DNA from 3 places in the Cohaesibacter intestini genome. Region 1 is predicted to be linked to each of the others. Evidence: predicted binding sites of a transcription regulator. Region 1 holds the regulator's gene; each other region holds the start of a gene.
The links. The regulator LexA, encoded in region 1, represses DNA repair genes until DNA is damaged. The targets are predictions, from matches to a motif close to TGTTCNNNNTGTGTTCNG.
Positions count from the first base shown of each region.

Region 2: the regulator LexA is predicted to act here: its motif matches at 2,492-2,509, upstream of DSD30_RS11775 (PA0069 family radical SAM protein).
Region 3: the regulator LexA is predicted to act here: its motif matches at 2,144-2,161, upstream of DSD30_RS09785 (ATP-dependent helicase).

Region 1 covers NZ_QODK01000002.1:215,217-221,748, forward strand. Annotated here, with positions in the region: gene DSD30_RS06505 (hypothetical protein) at 1-506, shown strand, start outside; gene DSD30_RS06510 (hypothetical protein) at 537-1,268, shown strand; gene csgH (curli-like amyloid fiber formation chaperone CsgH) at 1,314-1,733, shown strand; gene DSD30_RS06520 (SH3 domain-containing protein) at 1,818-2,552, shown strand; gene DSD30_RS06525 (adenosylcobinamide amidohydrolase) at 2,688-3,380, shown strand; gene lexA (transcriptional repressor LexA) at 3,558-4,271, shown strand; gene DSD30_RS06535 (ComEC/Rec2 family competence protein) at 4,464-6,532, opposite strand, start outside.
Region 2 covers NZ_QODK01000003.1:226,571-233,102, forward strand. Annotated here, with positions in the region: gene DSD30_RS11755 (hypothetical protein) at 46-279, shown strand; gene DSD30_RS11760 (hypothetical protein) at 302-1,102, opposite strand; gene DSD30_RS11765 (LysR family transcriptional regulator) at 1,121-2,050, opposite strand; gene DSD30_RS11770 (DUF1127 domain-containing protein) at 2,178-2,432, shown strand; gene DSD30_RS11775 (PA0069 family radical SAM protein) at 2,606-3,781, shown strand; gene DSD30_RS11780 (EAL domain-containing protein) at 4,534-6,501, shown strand.
Region 3 covers NZ_QODK01000002.1:908,609-915,140, reverse strand. Annotated here, with positions in the region: gene DSD30_RS09785 (ATP-dependent helicase) at 1-2,026, opposite strand, end outside; gene DSD30_RS09780 (chloride channel protein) at 2,221-3,849, opposite strand; gene DSD30_RS09775 (hypothetical protein) at 3,837-4,232, opposite strand; gene DSD30_RS09770 (FAD-binding oxidoreductase) at 4,225-5,640, shown strand; gene DSD30_RS09765 (AsmA family protein) at 5,888-6,532, shown strand, end outside.

The sequences.
Region 1 (6,532 bases):
TCAAACAAATGGTTATGGCTGCCGCTTTGCTAGCATCAAGCACGGTGGCCCATGCAACACAGGACGACAATGTCATCACGTTGCTGTCCGCGACCAATCAGGAAGGAAACACGCTTGACCTGATTGTAACTGGAGACACGAACAGTCTGGTTCTCGAACAATCGGCTGCCATGGGACTTGGCCAAGGCAATCTCATGGAGATCACGATCACCGGCAACAACAATGGTGGTGCAATTGGCAGCGCCTTCAGCGGCATCACCCTTGATAGCGGACTGGAGCCCGGTCACTTGCAGCAAACAGGCGCTGGCAACAGCATGCAGATCGACATTCAGGGATCTGACAATCTGTTTGCGGCCAGGCAAGACGGCCAAGGCAACAGCCTGACCGCCACCATTCAAGGTTTTGACAATCAGGCCGCCATTCTGCAGGTCGGCCAGAACAACCACGCAAGCATCAGTCAGATGGGCAATGGCAACGCCATAAGTATCTCGCAACGTTCGTTCTGAGATGTGCCCGTCACAAACGGAGAGCGGCACATGAAGATACGATCGCATACGACATTGGGCATCACGGCCGCAGCCATTTGCGGTCTGACACTCCTTCCTGCGCATGCTGGCGACAGCAATGTCCTGATCCTGAAACAGGAAGGCACAGCCAACGAGATTTTCGTTGACCAACAAAACGCCAACAACAGCCAAGTTGGCGGTGTAGATCTGGTTCCCGGTCTCACGCTTGAAGACACGACCTTCAATCGGATCGACCTGACCACCAATGAGGCCGGGGCTCTTGCCAACCCGGCCACCCAGATCGGTACGGGCAACACGGCTAACATCACTCTCGAGGGCGAAGGCGGCGTGGTCTTTCTCCAGCAGGGTGGCCAGATCACCGACAGCAACAATGATGCCACGGTTGCCATCAATTCCGGCCTGACCGGTGGTTCCTTCGCCGCCATTCTGCAAGATGGCAGCAACAACACAGCCAACGCCACCATCAATGGCTCCTTGTCCGAGGTCAACGTCCTGCAGCAGGGCAACAGCAATCAGGGCACAGTTGCGATTGGCACCACCGGCTTGCCGACAGACAATGTCCGCGCGTCCCTCACCCAGAATGGCGACAACAACAACACCGAGCTTCAGGTGACGGGCATCAATGCCGGTGAATATAGCTACACGGTGAATGGCAACAACACTTCGACGACCGTCCCGGCACTCATCGTGACCAATGGGGCCTCTGTCAGCATCACCCAATCGACCCTGACATCCCGCTGATTCCGATCAGAGGTCAATTGCATTGTCATGAGAGAAGGATGCGACATGAAAGTTCCCCAGTGGCTCACCTTGTCCTTTTTGGGCTTGCCCCTTGCAGCCACGGGCGCGGTTGAGGCGCGCTCGGGCATCACTGCGAATGATGTAAGGCAGGCGGACATTCAGCTTTTCATGGTGAAAGACGTGCTGACGATCAGCCCGCTTGTTTCATTGACCAAGGGCGACGCCTTCTTGGCAACGACGCTCGAACTGATGGTCGAGAAAAAGGGCCCAAGCGGCTCCGTTGCCAGCCGTCAGGCAGGCGTTATCGAACCGGGACAGACCGAGGGAAACGCAATTGCCCGCATCCAGTTGAAAGTCACCGATGAGGATGCAGTCACCGCCACATTGACGATCCGATCCGGCCAGAAAATCCTTGCCCAGAGACAACGGCTTTGGCCCGGTGGCAAGTCTCTATCGCCCCATTGATTGCCTTTTCCAATCGGCCCGCTCCTGCTTTGGCCAGACCAGATTAGCCCGTTTTCACCTCAATGTTTGAAGTCTGATAGACCAATGAAATACTTTATAAAACGCTTCGCCTCTTGCTTGCCTGCCATTGCATTGATCCTGCTGGGTCAGCTACCAACCCCATCCGTGGCCCAATCCACCAACGCGGTGGCGCAGGCCTTTGCGGGGGACTGGATCACCTATGACCAGCGCCATGCCGCTCAGGGGCAGTGTATTTTGTCTTTCTCAGCCACAGAGCAAGACGCGCTCTATCCCATCAAGCCGCAAAACTGCATCAATCAGTTGGCAAGCATTCGCGGCTGGACGCTGAAAAACAATCAGTTGATCTTCGTTGACGACAAAAAACTCCCTCTGGCAGCGGTTGGTGGCAACCAACAGCGCATTTCCGGAAGGTTCCTGCAAAGTGGAATGCCCCTCATTCTGGAAAAGGCAGCTTTGGCACAACAGGTCACAGCCTCCAGAAAGGCTATTCGCTGTTCCTATCTTGGCTATGGCCAAACCTGTGCCAAACCGCGACAATTCGCCCCCCCAGCGATGGGCACCGACGGAACGGCCGACATCAAGGCACTGGTCAATCTCAACGTCCGCAGCGAGCCCCGCAACAATGCCACGGTCAAAGCAGTCCTCAAACCGGAGAGTTGTGTCAAGGCAACCTTCTGCAGTCTCACTTCTGACGGTCTTTGGTGTCGCATCAAACTCAATGATGGCATCGGTTGGATCAAGAAACAGGCCGTCAGGCAGAAGCAATGGCCGATCCTGACCTTCGTCAATGGCTGCTGATAGGCCGGGGCAGCGCCTTTGAGCCAATCGACGGGCGCAATCGAGTCATCTAAGAAGGGGAAATAAGGCAATCCGGGTAAGCATACTTGCGTCTCGGTCGAGCCGACCGTCCCTTTCATAGATGATTGACGCCCCGTGACAAATCCAGCCTCTCCCCTTGCTTCCATCACACTCGCCTGCCCTTGGCTGACGATCCAGTTTTCCCGGACCATGCGTGTGTTGAGTTGGGCCATCGACCGCCCCGGCCTTGTCGAGGCCGACCGTATCCTGTGGCGAGAAGTCAAGAACCATGATTTGCCGGTTGACCTGGACGTGCGCACATGGCTGCAGCATGAGCAGGACAAAAACGGTTTCACCAATGCAGTCACGATGCTCACCTCACGCAGCATCACTCGATATGAGATTGCGTCTGCAGAAGTGGACGAGGTATCAGCGCTGTGTGTCGCAACAGTCGGTTTGTCGAACGCAGAACGGATCGGCGCGCGGGTTGATCATCAGGACAAGGACTGGGGTACCATCAACATTGCCGTGCTGCTTAGCGAAGGCCTGACCAAAGCCGCCATGCTCGAAGCCAGTTCGATTGCCACCCAAGCCCGGACAGCGGCCATTTGCGACGCCCACTATGCGATCCCGACCGGCCTTGCGACGGGCACAGGAACGGATTGCATCGCCATTGCCGCCCCCATCGGCGACACTTGCTTTGCCGGCCTTCATACGGCCATTGGCGAAGCCATCGGCAAGTCTGTCTATGACGCAATCGCCAAGGCTGTTGCCGACTGGATTATGGAAAATGATCCCGCCAACAAAGGCACAAAGGCTGTGTCCTGACTGGCACCCTCCCACCTTGAACAGCAGCGCAAGGCAAGAAACCGCGGTTACATGCGACGAATGCAGAATTTCCCCTTGCGGAACACAGAGGGAACAGATATGGTTTGTTCGTGATTTGTGCCACAGATGTCTCGCTTGATTCTCAGCCGGGCATTTTGCTTCAGACAGGAGACAGCAATGCTTACGCGAAAACAGCATGAACTTCTGATGTTCATCAACGAGCGCATCAAGGAAACCGGCGTTCCTCCTTCCTTCGACGAAATGAAAGATGCCCTCGATCTGCGTTCCAAATCCGGCATTCATCGCCTGATCACGGCGCTGGAAGAAAGAGGCTTCATCCGCCGCCTGCCCAACCGCGCTCGCGCACTCGAAGTGCTCAAGCTGCCAGAAGCGAACAGCCCTACTCTTCATTCCGCCACCCGTGGTTTCTCACCCTCCGTCGTAGAGGGCGGTTTGGGCAAGAAGAAAACCCCTCCCGCCAGCAAACCGGTTGCCGACGAACAAAGCAGCGGCGTCTCTGTCCCTGTCATGGGCCGCATTGCTGCCGGTGTTCCCATTTCCGCAATCCAGCATCAGTCTCACACCATATCCGTGCCTGTTGACATGCTGCGCGGTGGCGAGCATTTCGCGCTTGAGGTGCGCGGCGATTCCATGATCGAAGCGGGCATTCTTGATGGCGATACCGTCGTGATCAAGAAGTCCGACGATGCGGTCTCCGGTGATATCGTTGTCGCACTTGTTGATGATGAAGAGGCGACCTTGAAGCGCCTGCGCAAGAAAGGCGGCTCCATCGCACTGGAGGCAGCAAACCCGGCCTATGAAACCCGGATTTTCGGACCGGATCGTGTTCGGGTGCAGGGCAAGCTTGTTGGCCTAATGCGTCAATACTAATCGCGGTTGGTTCGATCGCCTCAAAGCATTCAACACAATAGGCCACCCAAATCCTTTGGCGAGCCCAGTTTGGGAGGCCAAAGGCCCGCAGGGCATCACGGTGTCTAATTCGATATCGCGGTTGCTGAATGCCACCGTTGATCAAGACACCTATGGCCCGATGACCAAGTAAGCGTCATTGCCAAATATGTGTCATTGCCAAGGGCGACGCCCCGCGATGAAGGATGCAACTTCGTGCAGCTCCCAGTGATGGCTTGCCGCAGTGCCATCATAAGACTTTATTGGCCGTCTCGCTGCTGTCTCCTTGGCGTTCGACACTGAGCTTTTGCCGCCTTTGTCCACGACAGGTCTTGCAATCTGCTCAAACCAGACAAAACGGCCCCCCCCCTCTGCCAACTCATCCGGTCCAATGCGATGGCGAGGTCCCGCACATGCGGCAGGAATAGGTAGTTTCGAGACGATGATGTCGTGCGTGGCACACACTTCGTCAAAGGCAGACGCCTTGCGCACCAGACCAATCGAAAGCGCTGTAGGACGACCATCCGCCCGATGGAGACCAGCAGCAAAACAAGCAAACCGGTCACATCCCGCCTTGGGCACCTTGCCCTCTTCCTCATGGCGTGTTGTCACACGCACAGCAGCGCGTAGCCCGGAGGTATTCCGTTCGCCTTCGGCATGAGGGTCGTCTTCTGCTCGGTTTGCGGCCAGCAAGCGGGCATCACCGTCAAAATGCAACAAAGAGGCAAAATCAATCGTGACGCGTTTCGAGCCGATCTGATGCCATCTCTGGTCTGTGCCTCGATAGGCCACCCTTGTGCCATTGCCAGAAATCCAGAGATCGGCAGGCACGACCAGATGCCAGACCAGCAGAGCGGCCCCAATCGGAGCAAGCGCCAGCCAAGCAAGCCCACCACGGTGGATGGCATAGGCCGCAATCGCCAGTACAAACAGCCACAAGACCATACCCTGCCCACTGACCACCAACAGCTGTTCATCTGTATGCTCGGCAATCCAACGCGCAGACGCAATCACCCGCTCCAGTCCCCAGCCGACCAGAGGCAATGTCAGCGCCTGCAACCCAACGGGCACCAGTGCGACGGAAACCAGCCCAAACGGCATGACAATCAGACTGATGATCGGCATCACCATCAAATTGGCAATCAGGCCCAGGGGAGCCATCTGCTGGAAATGGGCAATGGAAAAGGGCAACACAGCGACACCCGCAATCAGGGAAGTTGCGCCGATTCCGCCGATCCAGCGCACCGCCGTGCGTATCAGCGCCATCCAGTGCAGGCCGGACGCGTGATATTGCGTTCCCCTGTCTTCCTGCTTTACCCGATAAGCAATGCGCATCACCCGTATTCGATCATAGGAGGCGATCAGTGCAGCGGTGGCAGCAAAGGACATTTGCATGCCCGCCTCAACCATCGAATAGGGCTGAAAGAGGATCACCGCAATCAGGGCCAATGCCAGATTGTGCAGGGTCAGTGCCGGACGCCCCAATATGATTGCGATCAGAAAAATCGCCATCATCAGAAAAGCCCGGATCGTCGCAACCGACCCACCCGACAGAACCAGATAGCTTGCAGCACAAATAAGGGCGATGGCCGCAGCCCATTGTCGGATCGGATATGACAAGGCCAAATGCGGCACCAAAGCAAACAGGGCCCGCACGCCCCAAAAGATCGACATGGAAACAAGCGCCATATGCAGCCCTGAAATGGCAAGTATATGCGCCAGACCACTCTGCCTGAGAGCTTCTTTCACATCACTGGCCAGATAGTCTCGCTTACCGACTGCCAATGCTATGGCAAGGCCTCCGGCCTCCCCTTCTATCCGCTCCAAAATCTGCGTGGCGATCGCACTTCTCTTGCTTTCGATCCCGTGCCGCGCCGCATCCCACCATGCCGCAATACCCGTATCCTGCGCCTTCGGTAGCCGCTCAATCTTGCGCCCCATATAGCCTTGCCCACCGATCGAACGCGCCCAGAGATAGCGGGCATAGTCAAAGGCACCGGGATAAGAAGGCCGTTGCAGCGGCTGCAATCTGGCCAATAACCGGATGCGCTCCCCCACCGCAAAACGCTCCCCCAACGCCTTGCGCACCAGCAGCAGTCGCTGTGGCAACGGATCGGTTCCAATCCGGTCAATCGTCTCCACGCGGAGTGTCCAGCGTTCATCTTTGCGACCGTTCCGCTGCCGATAGTCGATATGATCAATCACCCCTGTGATCGCGCTGGATAGCTCTCTCTGCAAGACTG
Region 2 (6,532 bases), on a different contig from region 1:
GAGAACAAGTGGTGCCGCATAAGGCCTCCGGCGGAGACAAATTACGTGATTGGCAAAATACTGGTGTTGGTGTCGGCCCTTGGCAGCATCTGGCTTGTGGTCAAGCTGTTGGCCAAGGTGGGGGAGCAGAACAAGGAAATCCTGGTCCGACGCCAGAAAGAACAATTGGTGAAGAAGCGCGAGCATGAAAAGCGCGAAGCCGACATCATCGATCTGGAAATGGATCCCGATACGGGTGAGTTCGAAGAACGCAAAGACGGGCGCAATTCCGGCAAGTGACCGGACATGCGGAGCAAAAGGCTTATCCCAGATCTGCCGAGATATAGCTTCTGTCATCAAATGACACCCTACCGGGTCCCAAGCCCTTGCATTGCAAGTTGATGCCGATGCAAAGCGGATCTTGCGTTAACAAGGCGGCCAAATGCGCCTCACTGTCCGCAAGGGTGTCAAACAATGCCGGATAGCCATCGGACGTGATGACCAGCCGCCCCGACTGGGCCGGATAGCGTTCGATGAAAGGCGCTGGCACCGCAGTGCCAATAATGGCCCCAAAGGCCGCATCATCGTCGTCACGGTTCAGATAGTTGGCCTCACAGGACAGCGGCGCTGCAATCAGTTGGTCATACGCCTCATGCGCCATGATTTCCGCCTCTGACAAGCCATCATATCGCATCGAACGGATCATCATCGCCCGGGTTTCAGCACACAATTCTTCTGTCCGCCAGAATTTTGCATTCGTTTCGCCCCGCAGGCGGAACTTGCAGTCGCCAACCCGCCAGATTTCGTGGTGATGGGCAGAGTAAAGGCAAAAGACAAAGCCTCCCGTTCGCCGCAGATCGTCAAATCGAGCCTCGATCTTGCGCGCTCGCACCAAGGCGGTGAAGGCCTCGACCAGAGCTTCGAGTGTGATGTCTTTTGGCACGGCTCCCATCATCGACACGGCGTCATCCATGATTGCCGTAATCACATCCGCCTCGCCATAGCCCGGGCCACGCGAGCCGTCGAGCACTCCAAAGTGATGTGCGGTCCGGATCAGCCGATCTTCGCTATAGCCATCCTCGGCCTTGCCAAGACTGAAGGCTTCCAGATGGGTGATTTGCATGGATATTGTCCTTGTTGCTCATCCCCAGAGGGGTTCGACGATGGTGGGGGCGAGGAAACCGTCATCGCCCAGACGGCCATTTTCCTCAAGCCAGTCGAGAAAAACAATGGCATGCTTGCTCGGCCGTGGCCGTTCTCTCGAAGGCCGGACCAGCAGCCCCTCGCGAAACAGGACAAAGCCTGCAGGGGCGATCAGCGATCCTTCTTTCAACTCCCGCTCAATGAGGAATTTCGGTGCCAGCGTCACCCCCATTGCCCGCTCTGCCGCTTCATAGGACAGGGCAGACAGATCATAAATGGTCTCATGCGACGACACGATGTCGATGCCACTCAGTTCCGACCATTTTCCCCAGGCTTGCTCAAAGCCGCGTCGGCTGATCCGGGTCTGAAATCTGAGGCTCCCCCCGTCATAGGCATGATCATAGACCGGTGAGAGAACCGGGCCGATATGCACATCGCCAAGCGAGATGGCGTTGGGATGCTCCGCAAGGGGGCTTGTCAACCGATCCCACGACAGCACCAGATCCACCCCGCCATCACCGTTGCTTGCATTTTCAACCGTGGTTAGTTTGATTTGCACCTCGATTTCCGGATGATCGATATTGAAGCGGGCGACCGTCGGCACAGCCCAAAGCCGCGCAAAGGTGGAACTGACCTTGATGGTGATCCGCTGTGCGCCATCATCACCGCAAAGCTTGTGATAGGCCTTGCGCATGTCCTCAAGGCTGTTCGAGACCACTTGCGCAAAAGCCCGCCCGTCCGGTGTGAGCTGGATGCCCGCGCCGCTTTTCTCGAACATGGTTACCCCGGCATGATCCTGCAATTGATGCAGTTGTTTGCTGATCGCGCTATGCGTCCGTCCGAGCATCGAAGCTGCCTTGGTGACGGATCCTGTGCGATAGACCGCATCAAAGGCGATCAGGGATGCGAGTGGTGGCAGATTGTCCATCAGATACTCCAACTGGATGTAACGGGTGTCATGTCACTTTTTCTCACATGATCCGTTCATATTATTCAATTTTTTTCCTTTCGAAAAGGCGTCATAGTAACGACCCAGAAAAGGAGTCCCCCCAAATATGGATACACGCCCGACGCGTCCATTCCGCCGCATCGACGAAAAAGAACTGCGCCGCATGATGAAGGGCGCCCCTGTCCGCTATATCGGGCTCGGCACCCCGATGGCGCTCATTGCGCTCTGGTGGAACAGAATCAGGGAACGGCGGCAAATGGCCCGTGACCTGCAAACCTTCCCGCCCGAAGTGCTTGAGGATTTCAACATGACCCGAGAGTCAGCCCTCAAGCTTGTCAACAAGCCTTTCTGGCGCGCCTAACAAGGCGCGCCTTGTTTTTCTCCCTCCCACTCTTTCTTCCTTCTCCATTACTTGAAAATTGTTCTTGCTATGTTCCATATCATTCGGCAAAGTCGAGAAGAACAAAAGTGAAGCAAAACACGTAATGCGAATGCAAGCGACCGAGCAACCAGAGGTGCGGTGGCACCATCGTCATGAGGGAGAGAAGGGACATGGCAACCCGCCGTTCCAATGCACAATTGGATGTCACTGAAGATGCCGACCCGTTCGTCGGCTTTCAGGTTGATCCAGATCGCCACAAGGGCCGTCGCGTCAAGGGGCGTGGCACGCGCTCCAATCGGGCAGGGCGGTTCGAGTCCTATCAGCGCGAGGCGGTTGATGATGGCTGGAATGTGGATTTTGACGAGGAGGAGCTGCCACCGCTGCGCACCAGTGTGCAGGAGGAAAAGTCGCGCACCATCATCACCCGCAACGACTCGCCCGACATATCCTTTGATCGCTCGATCAACCCCTATCGGGGCTGCGAGCATGGCTGCGTCTATTGTTTTGCCCGCCCGACCCACGCCTATATGGGCCTGTCCGCCGGGCTCGATTTTGAAACAAAATTATTCGCCAAACCCGAAGCGGCGACGCAGCTGCGCAAGGAATTGTCGGCACCCGGCTATCGCCCCAAGGCCATCGCTATCGGCACCAACACCGATCCTTATCAACCCATCGAGCGCCGCTATCAATTGATGCCAGCCATTCTGGATGTGTTAATCGAAACGGGCCATCCTGTTGGCATTGTGACCAAGTCGAACCTGATCCTGCGGGATCTCGACCGCTTGAAAGCACTTAATGAACGCAATCTGGTCAAGGTCGCCTTATCGGTAACATCTCTGGACAACACCTTGTCCCGCCGTCTGGAACCACGAGCAGCCAGCCCGCAAAAGCGTCTTGAAGCGATTGAGAAACTGTCCGAGGCGGGCATTCCGACTTGTGTCATGGTGGCGCCCATCATTCCGGCACTCAATGATGAGGAAGTGGAAGCCATTCTGGCCGCTGCCTATGATGCTGGCGCTCGTGAAGCGGGCACCATTCTTCTGCGCTTGCCAAATGAAGTGAATGCCCTGTTTCAGGAATGGCTGTTGAAGCATTATCCAGATCGCTATCGCCATGTGATGAATGTGCTGCGCTCAATGCGCGGCGGCAAGGACTATGACAGCCGTTCTGGTCATCGGATGCGTGGCAATGGTCCCTATGCAGATATCCTGCACAAGCGCATGGCAGTCGCGTGCCGCAATCTCGGCTATGCCACGCGCCGCACCCGTTTGGCGCTCAAGCATTTCAAGCCACCGGAATGTGAGGTTGCCCAATTGTCCCTTTTTTAGGAGCGATGACTTGATTCGATTAGGCAAGGGAGGTGTCAAAAGCCCGCAACAGCACCCGAAACGGCGCAAATATCAAAGTTTCCACCATTTCTTCCATGATTTTTCATGTGAGGTAAGCATGTAGGTAACGGAAAAATCGGAGGTTTTTTACACTGACGTTTAAAATTCGTTGGATGGCCGTTGATTTTGATGAAACTCCAATTTTCCCAAATTGATTTTGGTTAATTATTTGTTTAAGCAAATGTCACAATTCGAAGCCTGAGTCTTTGGACTAGTATTCGAAAAGCATAGCAGGAACCCGCCGCATCGTTCCTGCTGCGCGATGACGATGGCCTTCCTGTCATCGCGCCTAACGCTGCCCTGTTCTGATCTCCGCCAATTTTGATCAGGCGGGGCAGCCTTTTCTTTCCCAATTGATTGGCTGTCTCCTGCCCCCCTCATGCCGAGATGCGCCCTGCATGGGTGTGAAATTGTCTGCACTCATGGGTGAAAGGCTGGCCAATCGGCGTAAATAGCCCACACCCGGCGCGAGAGCTCTTTTACATCTCAGCGCCACGGATTAGGTTAAGGATAGGTCAAATGCTTGATTCGTCGGGCATGTTGTTGATTGTCGTGATCCATAAAACCGGTCAAACATCAGGACAGTCGTCGCGTTCGGATGAGATCTGGTGGCTTGAAATGTTGCAGCCATCGGAAAATTAATCCGAGAATCCAAATGCATGGCAGTGTCATGCCGAACTGGAGCAGAGCAAATGCAAAGGCTTGGAGCCATATTCATCGCCGTTTGTATGGTTGCGATCTCCACCTCTGTTGGCGCGATGTTGTATTTCCGGTTTGGCCTTTCCATCCCGGAAGCCTCACCGGTTGCCTTCGGTATTCTGCTCACCCTTCTGCTCGTCCACTATCAGATCAGCCGCGTGCGCGATCGGATGATGATCGAAGAGCAGATGGATGACCTGACGCGCCTTAAGCTAACCCTGACCAAAGAGGTTCAGGATGTCCGCGAATTGGCCCACCGTCTGGAAAGCGATCTCGATGAACGGGTCAATCGAGACATCGAGCCGGTGCTGGCGGAGCTCGATATCATCGGCTCGCTGGTCAAGCAACTGGCGGAAAGTTGCGCCGAGTTGGATGAACGGGTGCAGGAAGGTGATAGCAAGGTCGAAGCAATCAATGCCACTGTCCAGTCCGCCAAACACTCGGTTCAGGAGCTGGAAAGCCTGCTGCGCTCATCCGTCCGTGCGATGCCGCAGCAATCCGAACAGGCAGCGTCTTTCTCCGAGGGTCCTGCATCTCATCCAAGACCGTCCCAGCCGAGTGCCCATGACATGGGGACAGCGCCTTACGGCTATCCCGAAGATCAAATGCCGGAACCGGAAGAAGAAATAATCCGGCCTGAAGATGAGGCCGCCGTAAGACGTGCACTGGCATTGGGGCAGATCGAGATGTTCATGCAGCCGATCGTCACGCTGCCCATGCGCAAGCCACAATATTATGAAGCGCTTGCCCGTCTGCGGTCGGAGGATGGCAGTCTACTCACGCCAGACATCTTCCTGCCGGTCTGCCGCAAGAATGGCTTCCTGCCAATGCTCGACCGTCTTGCCATCAACGAAACCTTCCGCATGCAGCGGCGGCTGGCCGACCGGGGGCATATGGTCGATTGCTTTTGCAATCTGGCGCTGGCAAGTCTGGCGGATGGTGACTTCTTTGCCCAGTTGCGTGGCCTGTTCGAACAGAACAGAGATTTGGCCGAACATGTCATTCTGGAATTCTCCCTCGCTGACATGAACGCGTTTGGCGTTCTGGAAGACGAAACCCTGCAACTGCTGCGCTCGATGGGCTTCCGTTTCTCGGTCGATCAAATGACAACGCTGAATGCGGACTTTGATAAATTCGCCCGCAAAGGGGTGCGCTTTGCCAAAATCGCCGCGCCGATCCTCACCAGCCGCGATGTCGGCCACGGGCTCGACATCCATCCTGCCGATTTTTCCCGTGTTCTGGCCCGCAAGGGGATCGATTTGGTGGTTACCCATGTGGAAACCGAAAGCATGTTGGTCGGCCTGATCGACTTCAATGTCCAGCTGGCTCAAGGCAATCATTTCGCACCGGCCAAAGCGGTCAAGGGAGCTGGCAGTGGCGGGGATGGCGGGACATCCGACAATCGATCTCAAGCGGTCGGTGCGCGTGTCGGTGATAGTCCCCCTGTCCGGGTGCATGGTCAAAGGAACGATGCTCAAAGAGGCGAGGGTCCAAGGGGTGCGGGGCAAGTGAACGAGCGCCTGACGAATGGAGCCGTCGCTCAGCCTCAAGCGCTTCAGGCCCAACAGGCCCCCATGCCGACGCCGGACTCTGAAGCCAGTCAGCGTCGACTGGGTGACAATCCTCGTGTCGCTCAGGCCTTACGTGCCATGGCAAAGCGGGAGGGCGGTCAGAATTCCAGCACGCGCGACCATTTCCGCAATGTGCTGGCCGAAGCCGCTGGTTTGATGGATGACGGGCCCGCTCGCTCTGGTCAGTCGTTGCCCGGTGCAGCCAATGGCCAACGCGCCTCTGCAGCGCCCGATCGGCTGCCGGTCTCCGATGACTATGGCGTGAAGACCAGCACAGATCGTGGTCAGTTTCTGGATCTGGGCAATCAGCCTGCCCGCGACCAGCAGACCCGTGATACACGCCCCGATGCAAGCGGTGGTGGCGCTGGTTTCGAACGTCTCATCCGTTAAAGAAACCCGACCCAACTTATCCAAAAGCTGT
Region 3 (6,532 bases), 690 kb from region 1:
CATAGACCGAGCCGCCAACACCGGATGCGCCATAGCCGCCATAGGTTGATTTGCTCACTTCTACAGTTACATGTTTAGTAGGTAGTTCATCAAGGAAACGAGATTGTGCAGATTGTTGCCATTGGCCATGAATGAGACGGTTTTGGGCTAAGTAAATTTTTGCGCGTTTCTTGGCGCGTGTGATGCCGACATAGGCAAGGCGGCGTTCTTCTTCCAACCCCTTTGTGCCCGATTCATCCAGCGCCCGCTGATTGGGGAAGACACCCTCTTCCCAGCCGGGCAGAAAGACCGTGTCAAATTCCAGCCCCTTGGCGGAGTGGAGTGTCATGATGGACACCGCTTCATTGCCCTCACTGGCGTCCCGATCCATGACCAGTGCAATATGCTCAAGGAAGCCCGCGAGCGAATCGAATTCTTCCATCGAGCGGATCAGTTCCTTGAGGTTGTCGAGGCGTCCGGCAGCGTCTGGGGACTTGTCCTTCTGCCACATTTCCGTATAGCCGGATTCATCCAAGATCATCTCGGCCAATTCGGTATGCTTCATATTGGGCAGCAGGGTGCGCCAGTGGTTGAACTGTCCCAGCAGGGTTTTCAGTGCATTGCGTGGGCGCAGCTTGAGGTCATCGGTGCCGACAATCTCCGTTGCCGCTTCCATCAGGGGGATTTCCTGATCGCGGGCAAGGTCGTGGACCTTCTTGATGGTGGCGTCGCCCAAGCCGCGCCGTGGGGTGTTGACGATGCGCTCAAAGGCAAGGTCGTCGGCTGGTTGCAGCATGGCGCGGAAATAGGCCAGTGCGTCGCGGATTTCGGCGCGCTCATAGAAGCGTGGACCACCAACGACCCGATAATTCAGTCCCATGGTGATGAAGCGATCCTCAAAGGACCGCATCTGGAAGGAGGCGCGCACGAGAATGGCGATTTCGTTGAGATTATGCCCCTGCCTTTGCAGGGTTTCGATCCGGTCACCGATGGTGCGGGCCTCTTCTTTTGAGTCCCAGACCTCTTCTACGCTGACCTTTTCGGCCTCCGGGTCATTGATTTGCGGATGCAGGGTCTTGCCCAGACGGTCCTGATTGTAGGCGATCAGGTGGGAGGCGGCGGCGAGAATGTGGGCCGTGGAGCGATAATTGCGCTCAAGGCGGATGACGGTCGCGCCGGGGAAATCTTCCTCAAAGCGCAGGATATTGTCGACCTCGGCCCCGCGCCAGCCATAAATCGACTGGTCATCATCGCCGACGCAGCAAACATTGTGGCTGGCCTGCGCCAACAGGCGCAGCCAGAGATATTGGGCAACGTTGGTATCCTGATACTCGTCGACGAGAATATAGCGGAAGCGGTCGTGATAGATTTTGAGGACATCAGGGTTCTCGCGGAACAGCCGCAAACATTCGAGCAGCAGATCGCCAAAGTCGCAGGCATTGAGGATCTTCATCCGCTTCTGATAGGCGGCATAGAGCCGTATGCCATGGCCTTGGGCGAAGAGATCGGCTTCACCAAGCGGCACCTGATCAGGGGACAGGCAACGATTTTTCCAGCTGTCGATCAGGTTGGCCAACTGGCGGGCGGGCCAGCGCTTGTCGTCCAGACCATCAGCCTGAATGAGCTGTTTCATCAGGCGGATCTGGTCGTCGGTGTCAAGGATGGTGAAGTTGGATTTGAGGCCAACCAGTTCGGCATGGCGGCGCAGGATCTTGACGCAGATGGAGTGGAAGGTGCCGAGCCACTGCATGCCCTCGACCGATCCACCAATCAAGCCGCCAATGCGTTCTTTCATTTCGCGGGCGGCCTTGTTGGTAAAGGTCACGGCCAGAATCTGCCAAGGCGCGGCCCTGCGGGTGGCCAGAATATGGCCGATGCGGGTGGTCAGCACGCGCGTCTTGCCGGTGCCAGCACCTGCCAGAACCAACAAAGGACCGTCGCAATTTTCGACCGCATGGCGTTGTTCTGGATTGAGGCCGTCAAGATAAGGCGTTGGCTTCATCCGGGCCAATTGGGCGCGAATGCTGTCTTCTTCTCCGTCATTCATCTCTTGGCGCGGCTGTGGGACGGGGGGCGTGGCAAAAAGATCAGACATGGAGGCAAACGGGTCCGGTTGTTCGTGTGGGGTAGATCGACAAGCTCACGGGGTGGTCGAATCCAATTGAAGAACATTATAGCAACAAATGTGGCTTGTCATGTGAATATCTGGAGCAAAAATGCCACATGGATGTCGAAAGTACCCTAGCGATGCTCTTCGGCGTGAGTGTCGATCAGCTGTTTGTTGAAATAGCGAAGGGCATTGACCTGTTTGGCATAGCCAACAATGCGCTTGGGGTCTGCCGGGTCGATGACGGCAAGGTCCGCCCCACCTGATGCATCGAAGGCTTTGAGTGCCTTTTCCAGTGTGTCCATCAACTGAATGGTTGGCGTGTTGTCTTTGAGAATCCGGTCTTCGTCGGGCACATCGGTGCGCAAGGGCGTGAAGAAGCTGCCGACCTTGACCGTCGTGACGAGGAATTTATGGGCACCCTTTTGCAGGAAAATGCCGCGCATTTCCAGCTGCCAGTGGAAATAGGAGCGGCCATGCAGGGCCAGCGTCAGGCCGGTGGCAATCGAGACGGTCAGCAACAGGGCAATGGAGAGGGCATAGCCGCCGGTCAACTCAAAGACAATCATGGTGGTGGAGACCGGCGCGCCGAGGACGGCTGCGGCTACGGCGCCCATGCCCAGAATGGCATAAAGGCCGTGGCTGGAGGCCAGCTCGGGGAAGATTTGCGCTGCGATCAGGCCGAAGGTGCCGCCGGTCATCGCTCCGATATAAAGTGAGGGGGAAAAGATACCGCCGCCAAAGCGTGAGGCCAATGTGATGGCGGTGGCGGCTGTCTTGGCGACAATCAGGCTGGCCATCAGGGCGATTGGCAATTGCTGATGCAGGGCCTTGTCGGTCGCTTCATAGCCGACGCCGAGAATTTCGGGGAAAACCAGAGCCATGCAGCCAATGATGAAGCCGCCAATGACCGGGCGGACGATGAGCGGCATTTTGATATGGCGGGCAATCCAGTCAGTGCTCATCAAGGAAAACTGGAAGCAGACCGCGACAATGGCACAGGTGATGCCAAGCAGCGCAAAGGCTGGCATTTCCCAATAGGAGGTGATCTGATAGGCCGGAATTTCGAAAGCAGCAATGTTGCCGAAATAAAGCCGCGATAAAAGCGTGCCCATGGCCGAGGCGAGCACGATGGGCACAAAGGCGGTCATCGCATAATGGCCGAGAATGACCTCGTGGGCAAACAGGACACCCGCTATGGGGGCGTTAAAGGAGGCCGATACGGCACTGGCAACGCCGCAGGCCAGAAGGGTTTTCTTGGAGGCCGGTGTCAGCGAGAAGATGGCGCAAACAATGTTGGCAAGACTGGCACCGAGATGGACAATTGGTCCCTCGCGGCCACCGCTGCCGCCTGATCCGAGCGAGACGATGGTGACCGCAGCGCTGTCTAGCCCTTGCCAGAATTTCAGTCCCTTGCCGGAATGGGCCCGGGCTTCGATGACGTCCGCCACTCCTTCGGCCCGCTTGATCGGATGGATTTTGTCAAGGAAGATGCCGACAAACAGGCCACCAATGGTCGGGGCCAACACAACAATCCAGAAGGGAGTCGCCGCGACCTTGTCGATGATGATTTCCCCCGATGTGCCAAGCCAGAGCCATTGCACAGCGCCGATGCCAAGCCGGAACAGAATGGCGGCCAATGACACCAGCAGGCCGATAATCATTGACAGGAACCAGATTTTCGGCTGTTGGGTGCCAAGATAGGTGCGCCAGTTGGGTTCGATCCAGCTTTTCGAGATCTGTATTGGATTTAACCAGCGCATGCCTTCTGACCGCTTTCGTTGAATGGGCTGTTCCTGACCGTGGCGATGTCAGCCCTCTTGAGGGGGCGCGACATTTTGGCCCTTTTCTCAGCCCACAGTAAATAAAGATTCGCCGCGATCCCACCCGCCTTTCCCTTGTCAGCGCCATGATACACAAAGATACACAAGGCTTTGTCGGTTTTTTTGCCCGGAAACAGGCTAAGGGACCGGGATTGGCTTAGGTATGTGGCGTTCGGGGTCTTGGCGCCGGTTCGCTTGTTGCCGCCTCCGGCAATACAAAGGAAGCACTTTTTGTTTGCTTCAGTCTGCGCATTCGGTTTATTTGGCACGCTGTCAGCAAGATCAAGGACAGCAGGTTCAAGGGAGACAAGATCAATGGCCATTCAACCGCAATTTGCACGCACCAAGGATGACGCAGCGGTGAAGCGCGTTTGTGATGCACTGGCCGACCGGTTTGGTGATCGGTTCACCACAGGGCAGGCTCTGCGCGAACAACATGGCCATACCACGACCTCGATGAAGAACCAGATCCCTGACGGGGTGGTTTTTGCTCAAAGCTCTGAAGATGTGTCCGAGGTGGTCAAACTGTGCCACAGCCATGATGTGCCGGTGATCCCGTTCGGCACCGGATCGTCGCTGGAAGGGCATCTGAATGCCCCCTATGGTGGCATCTCGATCGATCTGGCGCGGATGAATGCCATTGTCGATGTGCAGGCCGAGGATTTAACCTGTACGGTGCAAGCGGGGGTGACGAGGGAAATGCTCAATTCCTATTTGCGCGATACCGGCCTGTTCTTTCCGATTGACCCCGGTGCGGATGCCTCGATTGGCGGCATGGCGGCAACGCGGGCATCGGGCACCAATGCGGTGCGCTATGGCACAATGAAGGACAATGTGGTGTGTCTGAAGGCAGTTATGCCCGACGGGCAGATCATCACCACCGCCAGCCGGGCCAAGAAAAGCTCTGCCGGCTATGATCTGACGCGCCTGCTGGTTGGCTCGGAAGGCACGCTAGGCATCATCACCGAAGTGACGCTGAAATTGTCCGGTATTCCGCAGAGCGTGACGGGCGGGATTTGCAATTTTCCGGATCTGGAAAGCGCCTGCAATGCGGTGATCCTGACCATCCAGTGCGGCATTCCGGTTGCCCGGATCGAGCTGCTGGATGAGTTGCAGGTCAAGGCTTGCAATGGCTATTCCAAGCTCGATCTGGCCGAGCGCCCGACTTTGCTGGTTGAATTCCACGGCACCGAAGGCAGCGTTGCCGAACAGGTGGAGCTGTTTTCCGACATCGTGAATGATTGCGGTGGGTCTGATTTCCGTTGGGCCTCAAAGGCTGAAGAGCGCAACAAGCTTTGGACCGCGCGGCATAATGCCTATTGGGCTGCGCATGAATTGCGGCCGGGTGCCAAGGGGCTGTCGACGGATGCTTGCGTGCCGATTTCTCGGCTGGCGGAATGTGTGGCTGAAACCCAGAAGGATATTGAGGAAACCGGCTTTATCGCCCCGGTGGTTGGCCATGTGGGCGACGGCAATTTTCATGTCCTGTTGCTGCTTGACCCGGACAGCGCGGAAGAACAGGCAAAAGCCGAAACCTTCCTTGGGCGACTCGCCCATCGCGCCATCGCAATGGGCGGCACCTGTACCGGTGAACATGGCATCGGGCAGGGCAAAATGAAGTATATGGTTGAAGAATATGGTCCAGCCCTGACCTACATGGCCGCGATCAAACAGGCTATCGACCCGAAAAACATCATGAATCCGGGGAAAATCCTTCCAAGTGTTGACTAATCCTTAACGGGCATTTGCCGCTTAGGGCTGAAATTTGCTAGCTTCTTGGTCATAAAATAGCCGGTTCTTTCTGGAATGGTTTCAATAACCTGCGTCAGACAAGAGCCGGTTTGGGGCGTGGGTGTCTGTTTGCCATTGGGGTGAGCGTGGCAACCCGTCGATGTCTGCTGGCTTGGTTGGTAGTGCGTCAAGGCCATAGGGGGACTGGGTTCTGAATAGTCTGTATTTCACCGTCGGTGGCGCAATCTTGCTGGCGCTGATCGTGGCGCTGGTCGGACCTCTCTTTGTTGACTGGACTTCCTATCGCGCCGCCTTCGAGCGCGAAGCCACGTTGGCGTTGGGGCAACCGGTGCGGGTGCTCGGCGATGCGGACATGCAAATCCTGCCTTTGCCGCATTTGCATTTTGAAAGCATCCATGTCGGGCCGGACGATCAGGCGCCTATCCTCGTCGTTGATGAGTTCGACATGCGCATCGAGCTGATGCCACTGTTGCAAAAGAAGATTGAAGTGGTCGACATGACCCTCAGGTCACCGGTTCTCAAGATTCGGCTTGATCAGGAGGGGAAATTTGCCTGGCGTCGGGACACGGGCAAGCTTTGGGATCTGGATCTGGAGAAAATCCGCCTCAATGACGTGCGAATTGCCGATGGTCGGATCGAATTTGACGATGAAAGCACTGGCCGACACAAAGAGGTTTCCAATCTCAATGGCACCCTTGAAGCCCGCAGTCTGATTGGTCCCTACAAGATCGAAACCTCCTTTCTGATGGAAGGGGAGCCCTATTCGCTGATGCTGTCAACTGGTTCGGCGAGTGAAGCGGGCATGCGGCTGAAAAGCCTTTTGACGCCAGCCAACCATCCGGTGACCCTGTCGATTGACGGTGAAGTCAAG